DNA from 3 places in the Streptomyces sp. NPDC093097 genome. Region 1 is predicted to be linked to each of the others. Evidence: predicted binding sites of a transcription regulator. Region 1 holds the regulator's gene; each other region holds the start of a gene.

Region 1 (6,916 bases):
GGGAGCCGCGCATCAGCCCGCCGGCCGCGATCACCGGGATCCGCACCGCCTCCCGCACCTGCGTGAGCAGCGCCAGCAGCCCCAGCCCGGCACCGGTGCCGTCGGCGTGCGGATCGTCCCGGTGGGTGCCCTGGTGGCCCCCCGCCTCCACGCCCTGCACACACACCGCGTCAGCGCCCGCCGCCTGCGCGGCCTGCGCCTCGGCGGCGGTGGTGACCGTCACGACGGTGTACGTACCGACCCTGGCGAACGCCTCAAGGACCGCCCGCGAGGGGCAGCCGAAGGTGAAGGAGACCACCGGCACCGGATCGTCGCGGAGGATCGCCAGCTTGGCCTCGTAGCCGTCGTCGATCGGACCGTCCGTTTCGCCCAGCTCGGTCTCGTACCAGGTGGCCTCGCCGGCGAGCTGCTCGCGGTAGACCGTGACGGCGCCGGCGTCGGCCAGCGGCGGCTGCGGCAGGAAGACGTTGACGCCGAAGGGCCGGCCGGTCAGCGCCCGCAGCCGCTTGATCTCCTGGTACATGCCGTCGGCGGTCTTGTAACCGGCGGCCAGGAACCCGAGGCCGCCGGCCTCACAGACGGCGGCGGCCAACTCGGGTACCGAGCCGCCGCCCGCCATCGGGGCCTGCACGATGGGGTGGCGGCACAGATCGGTGAGAGCGGTGGGCATGCCCACATCGTGTCACGCCCGATGCCCTCCCCAGAACCGGGGCGGCGGCCGCGGAAAACCCCCCGGACCCCGCCCCGGCCGGTCACGGCCAACGCCCGCCGGAGGCGTCCTCAAGGCACGCGAACCGTCCTTGCGGCCCCGGCCGACCGAGCCGGCCCGGGGGCCGGCCCGGGCCTCCGGCCCCACGCCTACCGCCCGTTGAACGCATCCTTCAACCGCGAGAACAACCCCTGCTGCCCCGGCTGAAACTGGCCCTGGGGGCGCTCCTCGCCACGCAGCTTGGCCAGTCGGCGCAGCAGCTCCTCCTGCTCGGGGTCGAGCTTGCCGGGAGTCTGCACCTCGACGTGGACGATCAGATCGCCCCGGCCGTTGCCGCGCAGATGGGTCACGCCGCGGCCGTGCAGCGGGATCGACTGGCCGGACTGGGTGCCGGGCCGGACGTCGACCTCCTCCATGCCGTCGAGCGTCTCCAACGGGCACTTGGTGCCCAGCGCCGCCGCGGTCATCGGGATGGTGACCGTGCAGTGCAGATCGTCACCGCGGCGCTGGAACACCGGGTGGGGCAGCTCGTGGATCTCGACGTAGAGGTCGCCGGCGGGGCCGCCGCCGGGGCCCACCTCGCCCTCGCCGGCCAGTTGGATCCGGGTGCCGTTGTCGACACCGGCCGGGATCTTGACCGTGAGGGTGCGGCGGGAGCGGATCCGGCCGTCGCCCGCGCACTCGGGGCACGGCGTCGGGACGACCGTGCCGAAGCCCTGGCACTGGGGGCAGGGCCGGGAGGTCATGACCTGGCCGAGGAAGGACCGGGTGACCTGCGAGACCTCACCGCGGCCGCGGCACATGTCGCAGGTCTGCGCCGAGGTGCCCGGCGCCGCACCCTCGCCGCTGCACGTGGTGCAGACGACGGCGGTGTCGACCTGGATCTCCTTGGTGGTGCCGAACGCGGACTCGCCGAGCTCGACGTCGAGGCGGATCATCGCGTCCTGGCCGCGGCGGGTCCGCGAGCGCGGGCCGCGCTGCGAGGCCGTGCCGAAGAACGCGTCCATGATGTCGGAGAAGTTCCCGAAGCCCGCGCCGAAGCCGCCCGCGCCGCCGGCTCCGCCGGACTGCGAGAGGGGGTCGCCGCCGAGGTCGTAGACCTGCTTCTTCTGCGGGTCCGACAGGACCTCGTAAGCGGCGTTGATCTCCTTGAACCGCTCTTGGGTCTTGGGGTCCGGGTTCACGTCCGGGTGGAGCTCGCGCGCCAGCCGGCGGAAGGCCTTCTTGATCTGGTCCTGCGAGGCGTCACGGCTGATGCCGAGGACCGAGTAGTAATCCGTGGCCACTTACGACTCCGCGAGGATCTGTCCGACGTAACGTGCCACTGCGCGTACCGCTCCCATCGTTCCGGGGTAGTCCATGCGGGTCGGTCCGACCACGCCCAATTTCGCGACGGCCTCGTCGCCCGAACCGTATCCGACGGTGACGACCGAGGTGGACGTCAGACCCTCGTGGGCATTCTCATGCCCGATGCGTACGGTCATGCCCGAGTCCTTGGCCTCCCCGAGCAGCTTGAGCAGCACCACGTGCTCCTCAAGGGCTTCCAGCACCGGCCGGATGGTCAGGGGGAAATCATGCCCGAAGCGCGTCAGATTGGCGGTACCGCCGATCATCAGCCGCTCTTCGGTCTCCTCCACCAGAGTCTCCAGCAGCACCGACAGTACTGTCGAGACGGTGGCCCGGTCGTCCTGTTCGAAGGATTCCGGAAGATCCTGCACCAACTGCGGGACGTCTGTGAAACGGCGGCCGACGACCCGGCTGTTGAGCCGCGCCCGCAGGTCCGCCAAAGACGTCTCGCCGAACGGCGTCTGACAGTCGATCAGCCGCTGCTCGACCCGCCCGGTGTCGGTGATCAGCACCAGCATCAGCCGGGCCGGCGCCAGAGCCAGCAGCTCGACGTGCCGGACCGTGGATCTGGTCAGGGACGGGTACTGCACCACGGCCACCTGCCGGGTCAGCTGCGCCAGCAGCCGCACCGTGCGGCCCACCACGTCGTCCAGGTCGACGGCGCCGTCCAGGAAATTCTGGATCGCCCGCCGCTCGGGGACGGACAGCGGCTTGACGCCGGCCAGCCGGTCGACGAAGAGGCGGTAGCCCTTGTCGGTCGGGATGCGCCCGGCGCTGGTGTGCGGCTGGGCGATGAAGCCCTCTTCTTCCAGGGCCGCCATGTCGTTGCGGACGGTGGCCGGGGAGACGCCCAGCTTGTGGCGCTCGGTGAGGGCCTTGGAGCCGACCGGCTCCTCCGTCCCGACGTAGTCCTGGACGATGGCGCGCAGCACCTCGAGCCTGCGTTCACTGAGCATTTCGCCACCTCCAGTCGGCTTGTCCCGCCGCGTCGTCTCTTTCCTGGCACTCACCTGGCCCGAGTGCCAGACCCGGAGCCAGTGTACGGCCGGGCAGCGCGGATGCGGCAAGGGCGGGCGTACTGAGGGCTTACCCACAGCCGCCGGATCCGACCCCGGGCCGACCCCGGGACTTCCCCCGCCGATCCCCCGGACATCCCTTGCGCGAACCCTGGCCCGGACCCCGAAATGCGGCGGAACCGGACCGCCGCGGACTGTGCGGAACGGCCGTTTCCGCCGGGCGCCGGGCAACGCTATCGCGAGGGCGCTAGCGTCCTGCCATGCGCACCACATGGGAAGAGGCCGGCTGGGAGCAGCTCGGCACCGGGGTCGTCCGGCGCCGGATGCCCGGCTGGGACGAGACGATCGGCGTGATCGCCGGTTCCGAGGGGGTGTTGCTCGTCGACACCGGGCCGACCCTCGCCGCCGGGGCGGAGCTGCGCCGCACGATCCGCGGGGTGCTGGGCCGCGATGTGACACATGTCGCGCTCACCCACCCGCACTTCGACCACGTACTGGGCACCGCGGCCTTCGCCGGCGTGACGGTGTACGGCGCGGCGGGGGTGGGCGAACTCCTCCGGCAGAGCAAGGACGTGCTGCGGCACGACGCGGTCCGGCACGGCGTGGACCCCGACGCCGCCGAGGAGGCCGCGGACCTGCTGGTCGCCCCGCACCACGAGGTGCACGACCGGCTGACCGTCGACCTCGGGGACCGGACGGCGCTGCTGGCCGGCATCGGCCCCGGCCACACCGCCCACGACCTGGCCGTCCTGGTGCCCGGGCGGGCCGGTGAACGGGAGATCGTCTTCTGCGGCGACCTGGTCGAGGAGTCCGGCGAACCGCAGGCCGGCCCGGACGCGCTGCCCCGGCGGTGGCCCGCCGCGCTGGACCGGCTGCTGGCACTGGGCGGCGAGGACGCCCTTTATGTACCGGGCCACGGCGCGGTGGTCGACGCCGGTTTCGTCCGCGCCCAGCGCGACGCCCTGGCCGCCCGCTTCGGGCCGAACTCCCCCTGAGGCGCGGCCCGTTGCCCTGACCACCGGCCGCCGCCGTCCCCATGGGCGGCCCGGCCCGCCCGCGCCCTGTGGGCCCGTCCCGTGGCCCGTGCCCCGTAGACCCGTATCCCGCCGAACCGCCGACCCGTAGGGAAGCAGACCCGCATGCACAGCAGGCACTACAGCCCCGACCTCACTCCCCCCTGGAAGAAGCCGAAGCCGGTGCCCGAGGTGCCGGCCGATCCCGGGCTGGTCGTGGAGGAGGTGGCGACGGGCTACTGCGGTGCCGTCATCCGCTGCGAGAAGACCGCCGAGGGAGCGACGGTGACCCTGGAAGACCGCTTCGGCAAGCACCGGGTGTTCCCGATGGCGCCGCGCGGCTTCCTCCTGGAGGGGCGGACCGTCACCCTGGTACGGCCGCCGGCCCGGCCGGCGGCGAGCGGTCCGGCGCGCACCGCCTCCGGCTCGATCGCGGTCCCCGGGGCCCGCGCCCGGGTCGCCCGGGCCGGCCGCATCTATGTGGAGGGCCGGCACGACGCCGAGTTGGTGGAGCGCGTCTGGGGCGACGACCTGCGGATCGAGGGCGTCGTCGTGGAGTACCTGGAGGGCGTCGACGACCTCCCGGCGATCGTCGAGGCGTTCTCCCCCGGTCCGGACGCCCGCCTCGGCGTCCTGGTGGACCATCTCGTCCCCGGCTCCAAGGAGTCCCGGATCGCCGCGTCGGTGACGGACGCGGACGTGCTGGTCGTCGGCCATCCGTACATCGACGTGTGGCAGGCGGTGAAGCCGTCCTCGGTGGGCATCGCGGCGTGGCCGGAGGTCCCCCGGGGCCAGGACTGGAAGACCGGGGTGTGCCGGGCGCTGGGCTGGCCGGAGAACACCGGCGCGGCCTGGCAGCGGATCCTGTCCCGCGTGCGGTCCTACCGGGACCTGGAGCCGGCCCTGCTGGGGCGGGTGGAAGAGCTGATCGACTTCGTGACGGCGCCGGAGGCGGAGGACGGCCGCTGACGGCCTCCGGGGCGGCCCGGGCCCCGGTGCACACCGTGCGCGGGGCCGGTGGTGAGCGCACTCTGGTAGCAGCGACCCCGGAGGTGACCGCCATGTTGAAGACCGCTGTCGGATGGCATGTCGAGATGGAATTCGAGGAGGACACCCACCGCACCCGGGCCGCCGCACTGGTACGGCTGCCGGACGGGACCGAGGTGCGGTCCCATGGTTACGCCAGCCGCCACCCCGCTGACGGGAACCAGCCCCGGGTCGGCGAGGAGGTCGCGGGGGCAAGAGCCCTCAACGACCTGGCGATGCAGCTGCTGACCAAGGCCCATGACGAGATCGACACGGCGTCGGGGCGGTCGTCCCGGCCGCTGACGCATTGACGTCGCGCTGACGTCGCGTTGAAGTCCTCGGTGTTTATGGGGTGTTGAGGCGCGGGGGGCGTTGCGGGGCTGCGGAGTTGCGGGGCTGCGGGGCAGGTCGTTGGTCAGGAGTCGGCCCCACCGGTCCCGGCGGTCCCTTCCCTCCCGGCGGTCCCTTCCCTCCCGGCGGTCCCGTCGGCCCCGGCCGGTCCCGTCGGTCTCGTCGGCCCCGTCAGTCCACCAGGTCGCGGACCACGGCGTCCGCGAGCAGTCGGCCGCGGAGCGTCAGCACCGCCCGTCCGGCCTCGTACGGGCCGGGCTCCAGGAGGCCGTCGGCCAGTGCGCGGGCGGCGGCGCGGGCGCCCGCGGGGGCGAGGAGGGAGAGCGGGCAGCCGGCGGCGAGCCGGAGTTCGAGGAGGATCCGCTCGACGCGGCGGTCCTCGTCGGCCAGCACCTCACGGCCGGCGCCCGGCGAGCGGCCCTCGGTCAGGGCCTGGGCGTAGGCGGCGGGGTGCTTGACGTTCCACCAGCGGATGCCGCCGACGTGGCTGTGCGCGCCGGGGCCGGCGCCCCACCAGTCGGCGCCGGTCCAGTACAGCTCGTTGTGGCGGCAGCGGGCGGCCTCGGTGGTGGCCCAGTTGGAGACCTCGTACCAGGAGAAGCCGGCGGCGGTGAGGCGCTCCTCGGCGATCAGGTAGCGGTCGGCGTGCACATCGTCGTCGGTCATCGGGATCTCGCCGCGGCGGATCCGGCGGGCCAGCTGGGTGCCCTCCTCGACGATCAGGGCGTAGGCGGAGATGTGGTCCGGGCCGGCGCCGACGGCGGCGTCCAGGGAGGCGCGCCAGTCGTCGTCGGACTCGCCGGGGGTTCCGTAGATCAGGTCGAGATTGACGTGCGCGAAGCCGGCCGCGCGGGCCTCGGCGACGCAGGCTTCGGGGCGGCCCGGGGTGTGCGTGCGGTCGAGGATCTTCAGGACGTGCTGCCGGGCGCTCTGCATGCCGAAGGAGAGGCGGTTGAAGCCGGCGGCGCGCAGCTCGGCGAGGTAGCGCGGGTCGACCGACTCCGGGTTGGCCTCGGTGGTGATCTCGGCGTCCGGCGCCAGGCCGAACTCGTCGCGCAGCGCGGCCAGCATCCGGCCGAGGTCGGCCGCGGGCAGCAGGGTCGGGGTGCCGCCGCCGACGAAGACCGTCTCGATCGGGCGGGGGTCGTCGCCCAGCACCTTGCGGGCCAGCCGGACCTCCTCGACGAGGGTGTCGGCGTAGTTCTCGCGGGAGGCCAGGGCGCCGCCGGGGCCGCGCAGTTCGCTCGCGGTGTAGGTGTTGAAGTCGCAGTAGCCGCAGCGGGTGGCGCAGTACGGCACGTGCAGATAGAAGCCCAGGGGGCGCTCGGCGGCGCCGGTCAGCGCATGGCGGGGCAGCGCCCCGTCCTCGGGCATCGGCTCACCATCTGGCAGTGCGGAAGGCATGGGGTCCATTGTCCGTCATGGCGGGGAGTTCCGGTTCGGGGTGTGCCGGG
Region 2 (6,916 bases), on a different contig from region 1:
GACGGGCCGGTGGCGGTGGCCGCCCCGGGCCGCAGGGGCGTCGGCGGCAGCGGTCTCGCGGGCGACGCGGTGGTCGACACCCGCCACCACGGCGGCGACGACCAGGCCGTCTACGCCTACGCCCGCGAGGACCTCGACGACTGGCAGCGCCGGCTGGACCGCGAGCTGACCAACGGGTCCTTCGGCGAGAACCTCACCACCGTCGGTATCGACGTCACCGGCGCCCGGATCGGCGAGCGCTGGCGCGTCGGCCCGGAGGTGCTCCTGGAGGTCACCTCGCCGCGCATCCCCTGCCGGACGTTCCAGGGCTGGCTGGACGAGAGCGGCTGGATCAAGCGGTTCACCCGGGCCGCCGTGCCCGGCGCGTACTTCCGCGTCCTGGAGGCCGGCGAGATCCGTGCCGGCGACACCGTGCGCATCGAGCACCGCCCCGACCACGACATCACCGTGGCGCTGATGTTCCGCGCCCTCACCACCGAGCGCGCCCTGCTCCCGCGCCTCCTGGAGGCGGGCGACGCCCTGCACCAGGAGGCCCGGGCCACCGCGACCAAGTACGTGGCGCAGACGACGGACTGACGTGCACCGGGGCGCCCGGGCCCGAGGGGGTACCCCGGGGCCCGCGCCCCCACTCCCCTACTTCGGGCCGTACTTCCGGCCCGTACGCGAGGTGAGGCCACCGAGCATCCCGCGCGGTGCCAGCTTCGCCGCCCCCATCAGGGCCTTGTAGCGCGGGTCCGGAATGGACAGCGACTTGCCGCGTGCGAGGTCCTTCATGGCCGCGTCCACGAGCCGGTCCGCGTCGAGCCACATCCAGCCCGGGATGTTCTCCGTCCCCATCCCGGCCCGCTGGTGGAACTCGGTCCGCACGAAGCCCGGGCACAGCGCCATCAGACGCACCCCGCTGCCGGCCAGGTCGCGGGCGGCGCCCTGGGTGAACTGCACGACCCACGCCTTGCTCGCGCCGTACGTGCCGCGCGGGACGAACGCCGCGACCGACGCCACGTTCACCACGGCACCGCGGCGGCGCTCGCGCATCCCGCGCACACCCGCCGTGGTCAGCCGCAGCACCGCCTCACAGTGCACCTTCAGCATCGCCAACTCGTCGGCCATCGGGACCTCGAGGTACTCGCCCTTGTTGCCGAAGCCCGCGTTGTTGACCAGCAGGTCCACCGGGTGCTTGGGGTCCGCCAGACGGGCCTCGACGGCGGCGATCCCCTCCTCGGTCGCGAGGTCGGCGCTGAGCACCTCCGCCTCGATGCCGTGCCGGTCGTGCAGTTCGGTGGCCTGCTCCCGCAGCCTCTTCTCGTCACGGGCCACCAGCACCACGCTGTGCCCGTCGCTCGCAAGACGGCGTGCGAACGCGGCGCCGATGCCGGCTGTCGCTCCTGTGATCAGTGCAGTCGTCATACCGGAACGGTAGCTGGGGGTTGCGGCTTCCCACGTCGTGGCCCGGGGTGGTGTTCCGCTTCCACCGGCCCGGCCGGTCGTTCGCCCCCCGACCGGCGGCCACCGACGGGACCGGGCCGGGAGTCCGCGCGCCCGTGGCGGACGGGCCCACGGGCGGCGGATCGGCGGGTCGGCGGGTCGGCGGCGGGCCGGAGGGGATGTCCGGGGCGGGCCCGCAGGATCCGGAGCGCGCACCTGGGTATCCGTCATCTGCCGGAGCAGATGGGCCCGCACCCTGCGGGCACCGGCCACGGACACTCCGCCCGCCGCCACGACGCACACCCCCAACACCCCTGCACCCACCGGAAGATGAACGCCGCCGCCAAGAGGCGGGGCACCACGCGAGAGGAGTCACCACAGATGCGCCCAACCGTCCTGCTGGCCATGGGGCCAGACATCGCGGACCGGCTGCTCGGGGAGACGCAGCGGACCCGGCTCGAACGCCTGGCCCGTACGGACAGCCGGCTCGTCGCGCACGAGCTGGCCGCGCCCGGGCCCCGGATAGCCGCCGCCCTCGCCGGGGCCGAGGTGCTGCTCACCTGCTGGGGCGCCCCGCCGCTCACCGCCGAGGTGCTCGCCGCGGCGCCCCGGCTGCGCGCGGTCGTGCACGCGGCCGGCTCGGTCAAGGAGCATGTCACCGAGGCGTGTTGGGAACGGGGCATAGCGGTCAGCTCGGCGGCCGCGGCCAACGCGCTGCCGGTGGCCGAGTACACCCTCGCCGCCATCCTGTTCGCCAACAAGCGCGTCCTGCACGCCGCCCACCACTACCGCACCCTGCGCGGCCCCCACGACTGGCTGCGCGCGCTGGACGGTGCCGGCAACCACGGCCGCACCGTCGGCATCGTCGGCGCCTCCCGCATCGGCCGCCGCGTCATCGAGCTGCTGCGCCCGTTCGCGCTGCGGGTGCTGCTGTACGACCCGTACGTGGACGAGGCGGAGGCGGAGCGGATGGGCGTGCGCCGCGTCCCGTTGGCGGAGTTGTGCGCGGGGAGCGACGTCGTGAGCGTGCACGCGCCGGAGGTGCCCGCCACCCGGCACCTGATCGGCGCCCGCGAGCTGGCCCTGATGCCCGACGGGGCGACGCTGGTCAACACCTCGCGCGGCTCCCTGGTCGACGAGGCGGCGCTGATCGCGGAGCTGAGCGGCGGGCGGCTCGCCGCGGTGCTGGATGTCACCGAGCCCGAACTCCCGGCCGCTGACTCGCCGTTGTACGTGTTGCCGAACGTGCTGCTCACCCCGCACATCGCCGGGTCGCTGGGGAACGAGCTGCACCGGATGGCCGACCACGCCCTCGACGAGCTGGAGCGGTACGGGAAGGGACTGCCGTTCGCGGACCCGGTGCGGCGGGAGGGGCTGGGGCACTCGGCCTGAGCGCCTGAGCACCTGAGCACCTGCGGACGGGGAGCCGGCAGGGCGGGGAGCCGGCAGGGCGGCGGGGCGGCGCGATCCGGAGACGGTCCCCCGGACACGGGCGAGGCCCGGCCCCGCGGGAAGCGGGACCGGGCCTCGGTGGTGCCGGCGCGCAGGCGGCCGGCGGATGCGCGGGTGTCAGTGCGCGTGGCCGTGACCGTGGCCGGCGGCGGCAGCGGCCTCTTCCTCTTCCTTCTTCTCGACGACCAGGGTCTCGGTCGTGAGCAGGAGGGAGGCGATGGAGGCGGCGTTCTCCAGCGCGGAGCGGGTGACCTTGACCGGGTCGATGACGCCGGCCTTGACCAGGTCGCCGTACTCGCCGGTGGCGGCGTTGAAGCCGTTGCCCTTGTCGAGCTCGGCCACCTTGGAGGTGATCACGTAGCCCTCGAGGCCGGCGTTCTCGGCGATCCAGCGCAGCGGCTCGACGGCGGCGCGGCGGACCACGGCGACACCGGTGGCCTCGTCGCCGTCCTTGCCGAGGTTGCCCTCCAGGACCTTGACGGCGTGGACGAGCGCGGAGCCACCACCGGAGACGATGCCCTCCTCGACCGCGGCGCGGGTCGCGGAGATGGCGTCCTCCAGACGGTGCTTCTTCTCCTTGAGCTCGACCTCGGTGGCCGCGCCGACGCGGATCACGCAGACGCCACCGGCCAGCTTGGCCAGGCGCTCCTGGAGCTTCTCGCGGTCCCAGTCGGAGTCGGTGGCCTCGATCTCGGCCTTGATCTGGGCGACGCGGCCCGCGACGTCCTCGGAGTTGCCGCCACCGTCGACGAGGGTGGTGTCGTCCTTGGTGACGGTCACGCGGCGGGCGGTGCCCAGCACGTCCAGGCCGACCTGGTCGAGCTTGAGGCCGACCTCCTCGGCGACGACGGTGCCGCCGGTGAGGGTGGCCATGTCGCCGAGCATCGCCTTGCGGCGGTCGCCGAAGCCGGGGGCCTTGACGGCCACCGCGTTGAAGGTGCCGCGGATCTTGTTGACGACGAGGGTGGACAGGGCCTCGCCCTCGACGTCCTCGGCGATGATCAGCAGCGGCTTGGAGGCGCCGGCCTGGATGATCTTCTCCAGCAGCGGCAGCAGGTCCTGGATGGAGGAGATCTTGCCCTGGTGGATCAGGATGTACGGGTCGTCGAGGACGGCCTCCATACGCTCCTGGTCGGTGACCATGTAGGGCGAGAGGTAGCCCTTGTCGAAGGCCATGCCCTCGGTGAAGTCCAGCTCCAGACCGAAGGTGTTGGACTCCTCGACGGTGATCACACCGTCCTTGCCGACCTTGTCCATCGCCTCGGCGATCAGCTCGCCGACCTGCGGGTCCTGGGCGGACAGCGCGGCCACGGCGGCGATGTCGGACTTGTCGTCGATCGGGCGGGCGGTCGCCAGCAGCTCGTCGGAGACGGCCTTGACGGCGGCGTCGATGCCCTTCTTCAGGGCGGCGGGGGAAGCACCCGCGGCGACGTTGCGCAGACCCTCGCGGACCAGCGCCTGGGCCAGCACGGTGGCGGTGGTGGTGCCGTCACCCGCGATGTCGTTGGTCTTGGTCGCCACCTCCTTGACGAGCTGGGCGCCGAGGTTCTCGTACGGGTCCTCGACCTCGACCTCACGGGCGATGGTGACACCGTCGTTGGTGATGGTCGGGGCGCCGAACTTCTTGTCGATCACGACGTTGCGGCCCTTGGGGCCGATGGTGACCTTGACCGTGTCGGCCAGCTTGTTGACGCCGCGCTCAAGGGCGCGACGGGCGTCCTCGTCGAACTTCAGGATCTTCGCCATGGGTGCTTCAAGTCCTCTCGTTGCGATCGTCGGCCTCGCCGCCGTGACCGCTTTCGCTCAAACGAACTGCGCCCCTGCCCCGGGTCGGTGAGAACGCGGGAACCAGGGGCGCAGAACAGGGCAAATCCGGGTGACTTACTTCTCGACGATCGCGAGCACGTCGCGAGCCGAGAGGACGAGGTACTCCTCGCCGCTGTACTTCACCTCGGTGCCGCCGTACTTGCTGTAGAGCACGACGTCGCCGACCTTGACGTCGAGCTCGACGCGCTTGCCGTCCTCGAAGCGGCCCGGACCAATCGCCAGGACGACGCCCTCCTGGGGCTTCTCCTTCGCGGTGTCCGGAATGACCAGGCCCGAGGCCGTGGTCTGCTCGGCGTCGAGCGGCTGGACCACGATGCGGTCCTCGAGCGGCTTGATGGCAACCTTGGAGCTGGCGGTCGTCACGATCCGACCTCCCCCTTCGGAGATCTCACGGGGTTAACTGATCTGAGGTGGCGACCAGGTGGATCCGTCGTCGCGGGTGCCGGATCTGCCCGTCGCTGTGTTGGCACTCTCCGTCGGGGAGTGCCAACGCTGAGACTATGACGCGGTTAGCACTCGGTCAAGCGGAGTGCCAGCGCGGCGGAGACGCGTACCGTGTCTGCTGCCGGTCGGCCGGGCGTGGAGTCCGACACACCTCCCGCTCGACCGCAACCTGGCCCGCGGCTGCCCCGTCTTGTCCCCAGGGACCGCTGAACACCGGGCCGCGACCCGGCCGCCCTGCGGCCCAGACCCATCGATGGCGGAGGAACCGTGCGTGGACTGACCAGCGCTCCCCGGGATTCCGGGGGACCGGAGAGCGACGCCGAACGCACCATGACGTTCGCCGCGCTGGCCCAGGCCCCGAACCGTCGGCGGACCGAAGCCTGGCTACTCGGCTTTGTGGTGCTCATCACCGTCTTCGGCTACGCCTACACCGAGTTGTCCATGAAGGGGCAGCTCTCCGGGGCGGTGGGCAGCTTCGCGCTGAGTGTGTTCTTCATCGCGCTGGTGCCGCACCTGGTCGTCCGCCGGTTCGCGCCGCGCGCCGATCCCCTGATCCTGCCGTTGGCGACCCTGCTGACCGGGATCGGACTGGTGCTGCTGCACCGGCTGGACAACACCTACGCGGACAAGCCCCGGCTGAAGATCGCCCCGGCGGCGACCGGGCAGTTGGTGTGGACGGTCATCGGCGTGGCCGTCGCGATCGCCATCCTGCTGCTGCTGCGCGACCACCGGCTCCTCCAGCGCTACATCTATCTGACGATGGCGGTCGCGCTGGTGCTGCTGATGGCGCCGGCCTTCTTCGGCGCGGACATGTACGGCGCCAAGCGCTGGATCCTGCTGGGGCCGCTGTCGCTGCAACCCGGCGAGTTCGTGAAGATCATGATCGTGGTGTTCTTCGCGGGATACCTCACAGTCAGCCGCGATGCGCTGGCGCTGTCCGGGCGCCGGGTGATGGGCATGCAGATGCCGCCGGGCCGGCAGCTCGGGCCGATCTTCACGATCTGGGTGATCAGCCTGCTGGTGCTGGTCTTCGAGCGCGACCTGGGCACCTCGCTGATCTTCTTCGGCGTCTTCGTGATCATGCTCTACATGGCCACCGAGCGCACCAGTTGGGTGGTCTGCGGTCTGCTCATGGCCGTGGTCGGCGCCGGTGTCGTCGGCTCGACCGAACCGCACGTCAAGGGCCGTGTGATGGCCTGGCTGCACCCGATGGACATCTTCCTGCCGGCGGACAAGCGGCCGCCGGGCCTGATCTCCGACCAGGCCGCCCAGGCGCTGTTCAGTTTCGGCAGCGGCGGCATCGGCGGCACCGGGCTGGGCCAGGGCCACCCCGAACTGATCGGCTTCGCCGGCAACAGCGACTTCATCCTCACCACCGTCGGCGAGGAACTGGGCCTGGCCGGAGTGATGGCCGTCCTGCTGCTGTACGGCCTGCTGGCCCAGCGCGGACTGCGGGTGGGTCTGACCGCCCGCGACCCGTTCGGCAAGCTGCTCGCGGTCGGCCTGGCCGGCGCGCTGCTGCTCCAGGTCTTCGTCGTCACCGGCGGTGTCACCGGCCTGATCCCGCTGACCGGTAAGGCGCTGCCGTTCCTCGCCAAGGGCGGTTCGTCGCTGGTCGCGAACTGGGTCATGGTGGCGGTGCTGCTGCGGGTCAGCGACAGCGCCCAGCGCCGCCGGGAGCCGGTCCGTCCGGCCCCGGAGCGGCCGGACGCGGACGCCACCCAGCGGGTGCCGCGGATCACCGGGAGCACCACCCCCGGAGTCTGAC
Region 3 (6,916 bases), on a different contig from region 1:
GGTAGCCGTCGGCGTTGATCTTCTCCAGGTAGAGGTCGGTGACGTCGGCGCCCAGGTTGGTCATACCCCAGGAGACGTCCTGGTTGTGGCCGATGATGACGCCGGGCATCCCGGAGAAGGTGAAGCCGGCGACGTTGTAGGAGCACTTGGGGCCGGTGGTGCGGCAGTGCAGGCCCATCTGGTACCAGAGCGAGGGCATCTGCGGGGCCAGGTGCGGGTCGTTGGCGAGCAGCGGCTTGCCGGTGGTGGTGTGCTCACCGGAGACGACCCAGGAGTTGGAGCCGATGCCGTTGCCGTTGGGGCCGAGCAGCGCCGGGACCTTCTCCAGGGTCTTGGACAGCGAGGAGAGCTGCGCCTGGACCCCGGCGGCGGCGCCGTGGACGGTCCCCTGGCCGGTGCCGGTGCCCGCCCCCGTGGACGTGCCCGTCCCGTTGGGCGCCCCGGTGCCGTTGGACGTGCCGGTACCGGTGCCCGTGCCGGTGCCCGGCGCCATGCCGCCGCCGGTGGCCTTGGGGTCGAACTCCTTGCTGACCGGGTCGACGTTGCCGCCGGCGACGATCGGCCGGTTCCGCTGGTACGGGTAGCCCGGGTAGAGCTCGTCGATCTGCTTCTGGGTGAACCGGCTGGCCATCAGGGCCCGGTCGACCTCGTCCTGCATGTTGCCGCGCAGGTCCCAGGCCATCGCCTTGAGCCAGGCCACCGAGTCGGCCGGGGTCCAGGCGTCGGGCTTGTAGTCGCTGGTGAAGCCGAGCGCGGCGTACTCCAGGGAGAGCGCGGAGCCCTGGTGGTCCTTGAGGTAGGCGTTGACGCCGGCGGAGTACGCCTGGAGGTACTTCTTGGTGGTGGCCGAGAGCTTGGTGTCGTACTCCTTCTGCGCCACCTCGTGCCATCCGAGGGTGCGCAGGAACTCATCGGTCTTGACCTGGCTCGCGCCGAACATCTCGGAGAGCCGGCCGGCCGTCATGTGACGGCGGACGTCCATCTCCCAGAAGCGGTCCTGCGCCTGGACGTAGCCCTGGGCGCGGAAGAGGTCCTCGTCGGTGTCGGCGTAGATCTGCGGGACGCCGTTGGCGTCCCGGACGACGTCCACCGGGTCGGTCAGACCGGGGAGTTTGAGCGCCCCCGTGGTCTCCGGGAACGAGGCGCGGACGGTGCTCACACCCCAGTACGCGCCGAAGCCGATGCCCGCCACGAGCAGCAGCACGACCGTGAACGCGACGAGGCGGCCACGCCGCCCCTTCTTCTTTTTGGGGGCTGGACCGGACTTGTTGGCGGGCATCTCTGTCCTTCGAGGGGCAGGGTGGGAGTGCTGGAGCAACCATAGGCGCACCAGTTTGACGACCCCTACGCGGAGTCACCGCCGAGCACATTAAACTTTCAAGCAATGGTAAATTGTTAGAGTCAGTAACTAGATACGGTAAGGACAACCGGCCCATCCCGACCAGGGTGCGAGGAAGGATCAGCTCCTGTCTGTCGAATACCTCAACGAACTCCTGCTGATCAGCTCACTCGTACTGCTCGTCGCGGTCGCGGCGGTACGGGTTTCCTCGCGCAGCGGGCTCCCCAGCCTGCTCATCTACCTGGGGATAGGCATCGCGATAGGGCAGGACGGCATCGGCGGCGTCGTCTTCGACAACGCCAAGATGACCCAACTCCTCGGCTATGCCGCCCTGGTGGTGATCCTCGCCGAGGGCGGCCTGGGCACGAAGTGGAAAGAGATCAAACCGGCCCTGCCGCAGGCCGCGATGCTCTCGACCTTCGGCGTCGCGGTGAGCGTGGGAGTCACCGCGGCCGGCGCGCACTACCTCGCCGGACTCGACTGGCGCCAGGCGCTGCTGATCGGCGCGGTGGTGTCCTCCACGGACGCCGCGGCGGTCTTCTCCGTCCTGCGCAGCGTCCCGCTGCCGTCCCGCCTGACAGGTGTCCTGGAAGCCGAATCCGGGTTCAACGACGCCCCCGTGGTCATCCTCGTCGTGGCCTTCTCCACCGCCGGACCGGTCGAGCACTGGTACGTCCTGCTCGGCGAGATCGCGCTGGAGCTGGCCATCGGCGCGGCGATCGGCCTGGCCATCGGCTGGCTGGGCGCGTACGGCATGCGGCATGTGGCGCTGCCCGCCTCCGGCCTCTACCCGATCGCGGTGATGGCCATCGCGATCTCCGCGTACGCGGTCGGCGCGCTGGCGCACGGCTCCGGCTTCCTCGCCGTCTATCTGGCCGCGGTGATCCTCGGCAACGCCAAGCTGCCGCACGCCCCGGCCACCCGCGGCTTCGCCGAGGGGCTCGGCTGGATCGGCCAGATCGGCATGTTCGTCCTGCTCGGCCTGCTGGTCACCCCGCACAACCTGCTCGACGACATCGTGCCGGCGCTGCTCATCGGCATGATCCTCACGCTCGTCGCCCGCCCGCTGTCCGTCTTCACCTCGCTGCTGCCCTTCGGGGTGCCCTGGCAGGAGAAGTCCCTGCTGTCCTGGGCCGGGCTGCGCGGCGCGGTGCCGATCGTGCTGGCCACCATCCCGATGGTGGGCAACGTCCCCGGCAGCGAGACGGTCTTCAACATCGTCTTCGTGCTGGTCGTGGTCTACACCCTCATCCAGGGCCCGACGCTGCCCTGGCTGGCCCGGCGGCTGCGGCTGGGCGACGGCGAGGAGGCCGCCGACCTGGGCATCGAGTCGGCCCCGCTGGAGCGGCTGCGCGGCCATCTGCTGTCCACGGCGATAGGCCCCACCTCCCGGATGCACGGCGTCGAGGTCGGTGAGCTGCGGATGCCGGCGGGCGCCGCGGTCACCCTCGTCGTGCGGGACGGCACCAGCTTCGTGCCCTCCCCCACGACCGTGCTGCGGCGCGGCGACGAACTGCTGGTGGTCGCCACCGACCCGGTGCGGGACGCGGCCGAGCGCCGGCTCCAGGCGGTGTCCCAGGGCGGCAAGCTGGCCGGCTGGCTGGGCACCGGTACGGAGCGGCAGCCCCAGGAAGGAGCGGCCAGGCGCCCCCGGCGCCGCGAGGCCGGATGAGACGCGGGCCCGGCCACCCCTGGCCGGGCCCGCCCGCAAGCCCAGGCGCCCGGCTGTTTCCGGTTGGACGCCGTGGGCGCGCCACCCCTCCGGGGAGGCCCTGGAGATCCCCGTGAAGCCCCGGCCGACGCCGGGGCTTCACACCGTCCGGCCTGTATAGTCAAACCGGTAATTTGTACGGATCACGAACCAACTCTGCCTGACGCAGAGCTGGCGCGACCGCTCGGCGGCCGCGGTCCCCCTGCCAGGCGCAGCCACCTTCCCCGGTGCGGACCACGCGGTATCACTCGGTCCTGCGCGAGAGGACAGCTCTCGGCGCGCACCCGTGGCACCTCGCGGGGCGGCGCTACCAGGCGGCAGAAAGGCCCGGCCGTGGCATCCGCGGTCAAGGACTCCCGTCCCGGTTACGGACAACTGTTGCGCACGCCCGGAGCGTGGACGTTCCTGCTGCCCGGCTTCCTGGCCCGGCAGCCGTTCGCGATGCTGACCATCGGCATCGTCCTGCTCGTCCAGTCCACCACCGGCTCCTACGGCACCGCCGGCGCGGTCTCCGCCGCCACCGGCGTCTCGATGGCCCTCTTCGCCCCGCAGGGCGGCAAGCTCGCCGACCGGTTCGGCCAGCGCGCGGTGCTGATCCCCGGCGTCCTGGTGCACGCCGCGGGCGTCTCGGCGCTGATCGCACTCGCCCTGGCGCACGCCCCCCTGTGGGCGCTGCTCGCGGTCGCCGTCCCCACGGGCGCCTCCACTCCGCAGGTCGGCCCGATGGTGCGGGCCCGCTGGGCGGCGAAGCTGGGCGGCAGCCCGCTGATGCCGACGGCGGCCGCCTTCGAGTCGGTCACCGACGAGTTCACCTTCGTCGTCGGCCCGGTGCTGGCGACCGCGCTGTGCACCGGCATCCACCCGGCCGCCGGCCTGGTCGCCGAGGCCGCGCTGTCGCTCGCCGGCGGGCTGCTGTTCGCCTCGCAGCGCCGCACCCAACCGCCGGTCCACCGGGAGCGCGCCGCGGGCCTCGCGCGCGTCTCGGCGCTGTCCGTCCCCGGTGTGCGGGTCCTGATCGTGGCGTTCCTGGGCATCGGCTCGGTCTTCGGCGGGATGCAGGTCTCGCTGACCGCGCTGACCGAGCACATCGGGCAGCCCGGCATCAACGGCGTCCTCTACGGGATCTTCGCCGGCGGCAACATGCTCGCCGGTATCGCCTGCGGCGCGATCGCCTGGAAGGTCGGCCCGCACCGCCGCCTGCTGGTCGCCTACGGGCTGCTGGCCCTGGCCACCACCCCGCTGTGGGCGGTGACCGCGGTGCCGCTGCTGGGCGCCGTCGGCCTGGTCGTCGGCCTGTGCATCGCGCCCGCGCTGATCACCGGCTACACCCTCGTGGAATCCCTGGTCCCGGCCACCGCCCGGACCGAGGCGTTCACCTGGCTGACCGGCGCGGTGGCGCTGGGCCAGGCGGCCGCGGCCACCTCCGCCGGCCAGTTGGCGGACCGCTTCGGCCCCAACTCCGGTTTCCTGGTGCCGCTGGCCGGCACGGCGCTGGCCCTGGTGGTCCTGCTGGCCCTGCGGACCCACCTGGCGCCCCGGTCGTCGATGGTCGTCACCGGGTCGGCGGGCGCCGCCGAGGAGCGGGAACGGGAGCTCAGCCGCACCTGAACGAGCCCCGGGGCGGGGCCGGGAGCGGGCGTGGAGTCGGTCACCGTGCGACGTTCGCGGTGGACTGGCGCGCCGGAATACTGCAAGATGGAACGTCGTTAGCACTCAATGAGTGAGAGTGCCAGGAGGAAGTCAAGTGCCGACCTACCAGTACCAGTGCACCGCGTGCGGCGAGGGCCTTGAGGCCGTGCAGAAGTTCACCGACGACGCGCTCACCGAGTGCCCCAGCTGCAACGGACGCCTCAAGAAGGTGTTCTCGGCGGTCGGCATCGTCTTCAAGGGCTCCGGCTTCTACCGCAACGACAGCCGCGGCTCGTCGTCCAGCAGCACCCCCGCCGGCAGCTCCTCGACGTCGACCGGCTCCTCGTCGAACGGCTCGTCCTCGTCCTCGACGTCCTCGTCGTCGGACAGCAAGCCGTCGTCCTCGTCCTCGGTCAGCAAGCCGTCGGCCCCGGCCAGCACCGGGTCGGCCGCCTGACCCTGGGCACCAGCCGGGCCGCCGTAGCGACGCCCGCAACCGGACTTCCGGGCCCCGCCGCTCCCCACCGGGGGCGGCGGGGCCCGCCGCGTTCCCGGGCGCCGGCCGGACCGAACCACCGGCGGGCCGCCGCCGTGCCCCGATAGTGTGACCGCATGGTTGACGCGGAGATCGGCGTTATCGGCGGGTCGGGGTTCTACTCGTTCCTGGAGGACGTGACCGAGATCACGGTGGACACCCCCTACGGGCGCCCCAGTGACTCTCTCTTCCTCGGCGAGATCGCCGGGCGCTCGGTCGCCTTCCTCCCCCGGCACGGCCGGGGCCACCACCTCCCGCCGCACCGCATCAACTACCGCGCCAACCTCTGGGCGCTGCGCTCCCTCGGGGTGCGCCAGGTCCTCGGGCCGTGCGCGGTCGGCGGGCTGCGCCCCGAATACGGCCCCGGCACCCTGCTCGTCCCCGACCAACTCGTGGACCGCACCAAGTCCCGTGTGCAGACCTACTTCGACGGCGAACCGCGCGCGGACGGCGGCGTCCCCAACGTCGTCCACCTGACCTTCGCCGACCCGTACTGCCCCACCGGCCGGCAGGCCTGCCTGGCCGCCGCCCGCGGCCGCGACTGGGAGCCGGTCGACGGCGGCACCATGGTGGTGATCGAGGGGCCGCGCTTCTCCACCCGCGCCGAATCGCGCTGGCACGCCGCCCAGGGCTGGTCGGTGGTGGGCATGACCGGACACCCCGAGGCCGTCCTGGCCCGCGAACTGAGCCTCTGCTACACCTCGCTGTCCCTGGTCACCGACCTGGACGCGGGCGCCGAGACCGGCGAGGGCGTCTCCCACGAGGAGGTCCTCAAGGTCTTCGGCGAGAACATCAGCCGGCTCCGCGAGGTCCTCTTCGACACCGTCGCCGCGCTCCCCGCCGACGCCGACCGCGGCTGCCTGTGCACGGACGCGCACCAAGGGTGGGACCTGGGGATCGAGCTGCCGTAGCGGGCCGGGGCGGGCGGGGCCGGGCGCGGCGGCTCGGGTCGGATCAGAGGGGACCCCGTCGGGCGGGGCCGGACGCCGTCGGCGGGTGAACTCCCCTTCCGGGTGACGGAGTTGTCCACAGTCGCGGGGCTGTCCACAGGCCGCGGCGGGCGGGGGCGAAGTACGGCACGGTGGTGATCGCGGGTCCGCACGCGGGGCTCGCTTCCGACCCCGTCCGCTCCGCATCCGCACCACAGGTGGTGACGACCATGCCCTCCCTCGCCCCGGCCCTACCCACTCCCCCGCGGTGTGAAGTGCCCCACTTCGCCCCCGTTCGTGCGGGCGGCGTCCGCTCCCGATGGCGCGGGCCCGCGCGCCGCCGGCTGCTGGCCGCCGGCCTCGCAACGGCCGCCGCAGCACTGGCCACCGGCCTCTCGCACGGCCCCGGGAGCAGCGCCTCCGCACCCGCGGCCTGTCCCACCGCGGCGGCCTCCGGGGGGCGGTGACCATGCCGCCCCCGCGCGAAGATCGAGTGGCGTCCGCCGCCCGGACACGCGAGTCTTCTCCGAGTGGCGGGGCACCGGCCGCGCGCCCTCCATGGCGCGCCCGCACCACCGATACCGAAGCCGTTATCGGCACCGCCGCACCGATCACCGCCGCAGGGGCCCTGCCGAGCGGCCGGGTCCGCCGCTTCCCGGTGGGCGCCGGCCCCCGCACGGCCGCCCCTGCGCCCCGCACGAGCCACCCTCGGCACGGCCCGGTCCCCCCGATCCGCCGCTCCCGTACGGATATCCGTACTGGTGCCCTGGTCG

Evidence for each region. Region 1 encodes HrcA, which represses chaperone genes, less so after heat shock. Its sites were predicted from a motif close to TTNGCACTCNGNNNNNCNGAGTGCNAA; they were not measured.
Region 2: groES (co-chaperone GroES) is a predicted target of HrcA. The motif match lies at 5,214-5,240, and genes of this name have one in related genera.
Region 3: ACIQE0_RS13785 (FmdB family zinc ribbon protein) is a predicted target of HrcA. The motif match lies at 4,757-4,783, and genes of this name have one in related genera.

The regions. Positions count from the first base shown of each region.
Region 1 covers NZ_JBIVOW010000003.1:219,431-226,346, forward strand. The annotation lists gene ACIQE0_RS06420 (nitronate monooxygenase) at 1-670, opposite strand, end outside; gene dnaJ (molecular chaperone DnaJ) at 859-1,995, opposite strand; gene hrcA (heat-inducible transcriptional repressor HrcA) at 1,996-3,012, opposite strand; gene ACIQE0_RS06435 (MBL fold metallo-hydrolase) at 3,333-4,067, shown strand; gene ACIQE0_RS06440 (DUF3097 domain-containing protein) at 4,212-5,054, shown strand; gene ACIQE0_RS06445 (DUF1876 domain-containing protein) at 5,147-5,422, shown strand; gene hemW (radical SAM family heme chaperone HemW) at 5,634-6,866, opposite strand.
Region 2 covers NZ_JBIVOW010000006.1:185,445-192,360, reverse strand. The annotation lists gene ACIQE0_RS13195 (MOSC domain-containing protein) at 1-576, shown strand, start outside; gene ACIQE0_RS13190 (SDR family NAD(P)-dependent oxidoreductase) at 634-1,407, opposite strand; gene ACIQE0_RS13185 (hydroxyacid dehydrogenase) at 1,807-2,817, shown strand; gene groL (chaperonin GroEL) at 2,995-4,623, opposite strand; gene groES (co-chaperone GroES) at 4,759-5,067, opposite strand; gene ACIQE0_RS13170 (FtsW/RodA/SpoVE family cell cycle protein) at 5,479-6,915, shown strand.
Region 3 covers NZ_JBIVOW010000006.1:325,793-332,708, reverse strand. The annotation lists gene ACIQE0_RS13800 (penicillin acylase family protein) at 1-1,279, opposite strand, end outside; gene ACIQE0_RS13795 (potassium/proton antiporter) at 1,467-3,011, shown strand; gene ACIQE0_RS13790 (MFS transporter) at 3,384-4,658, shown strand; gene ACIQE0_RS13785 (FmdB family zinc ribbon protein) at 4,795-5,136, shown strand; gene ACIQE0_RS13780 (S-methyl-5'-thioadenosine phosphorylase) at 5,292-6,125, shown strand.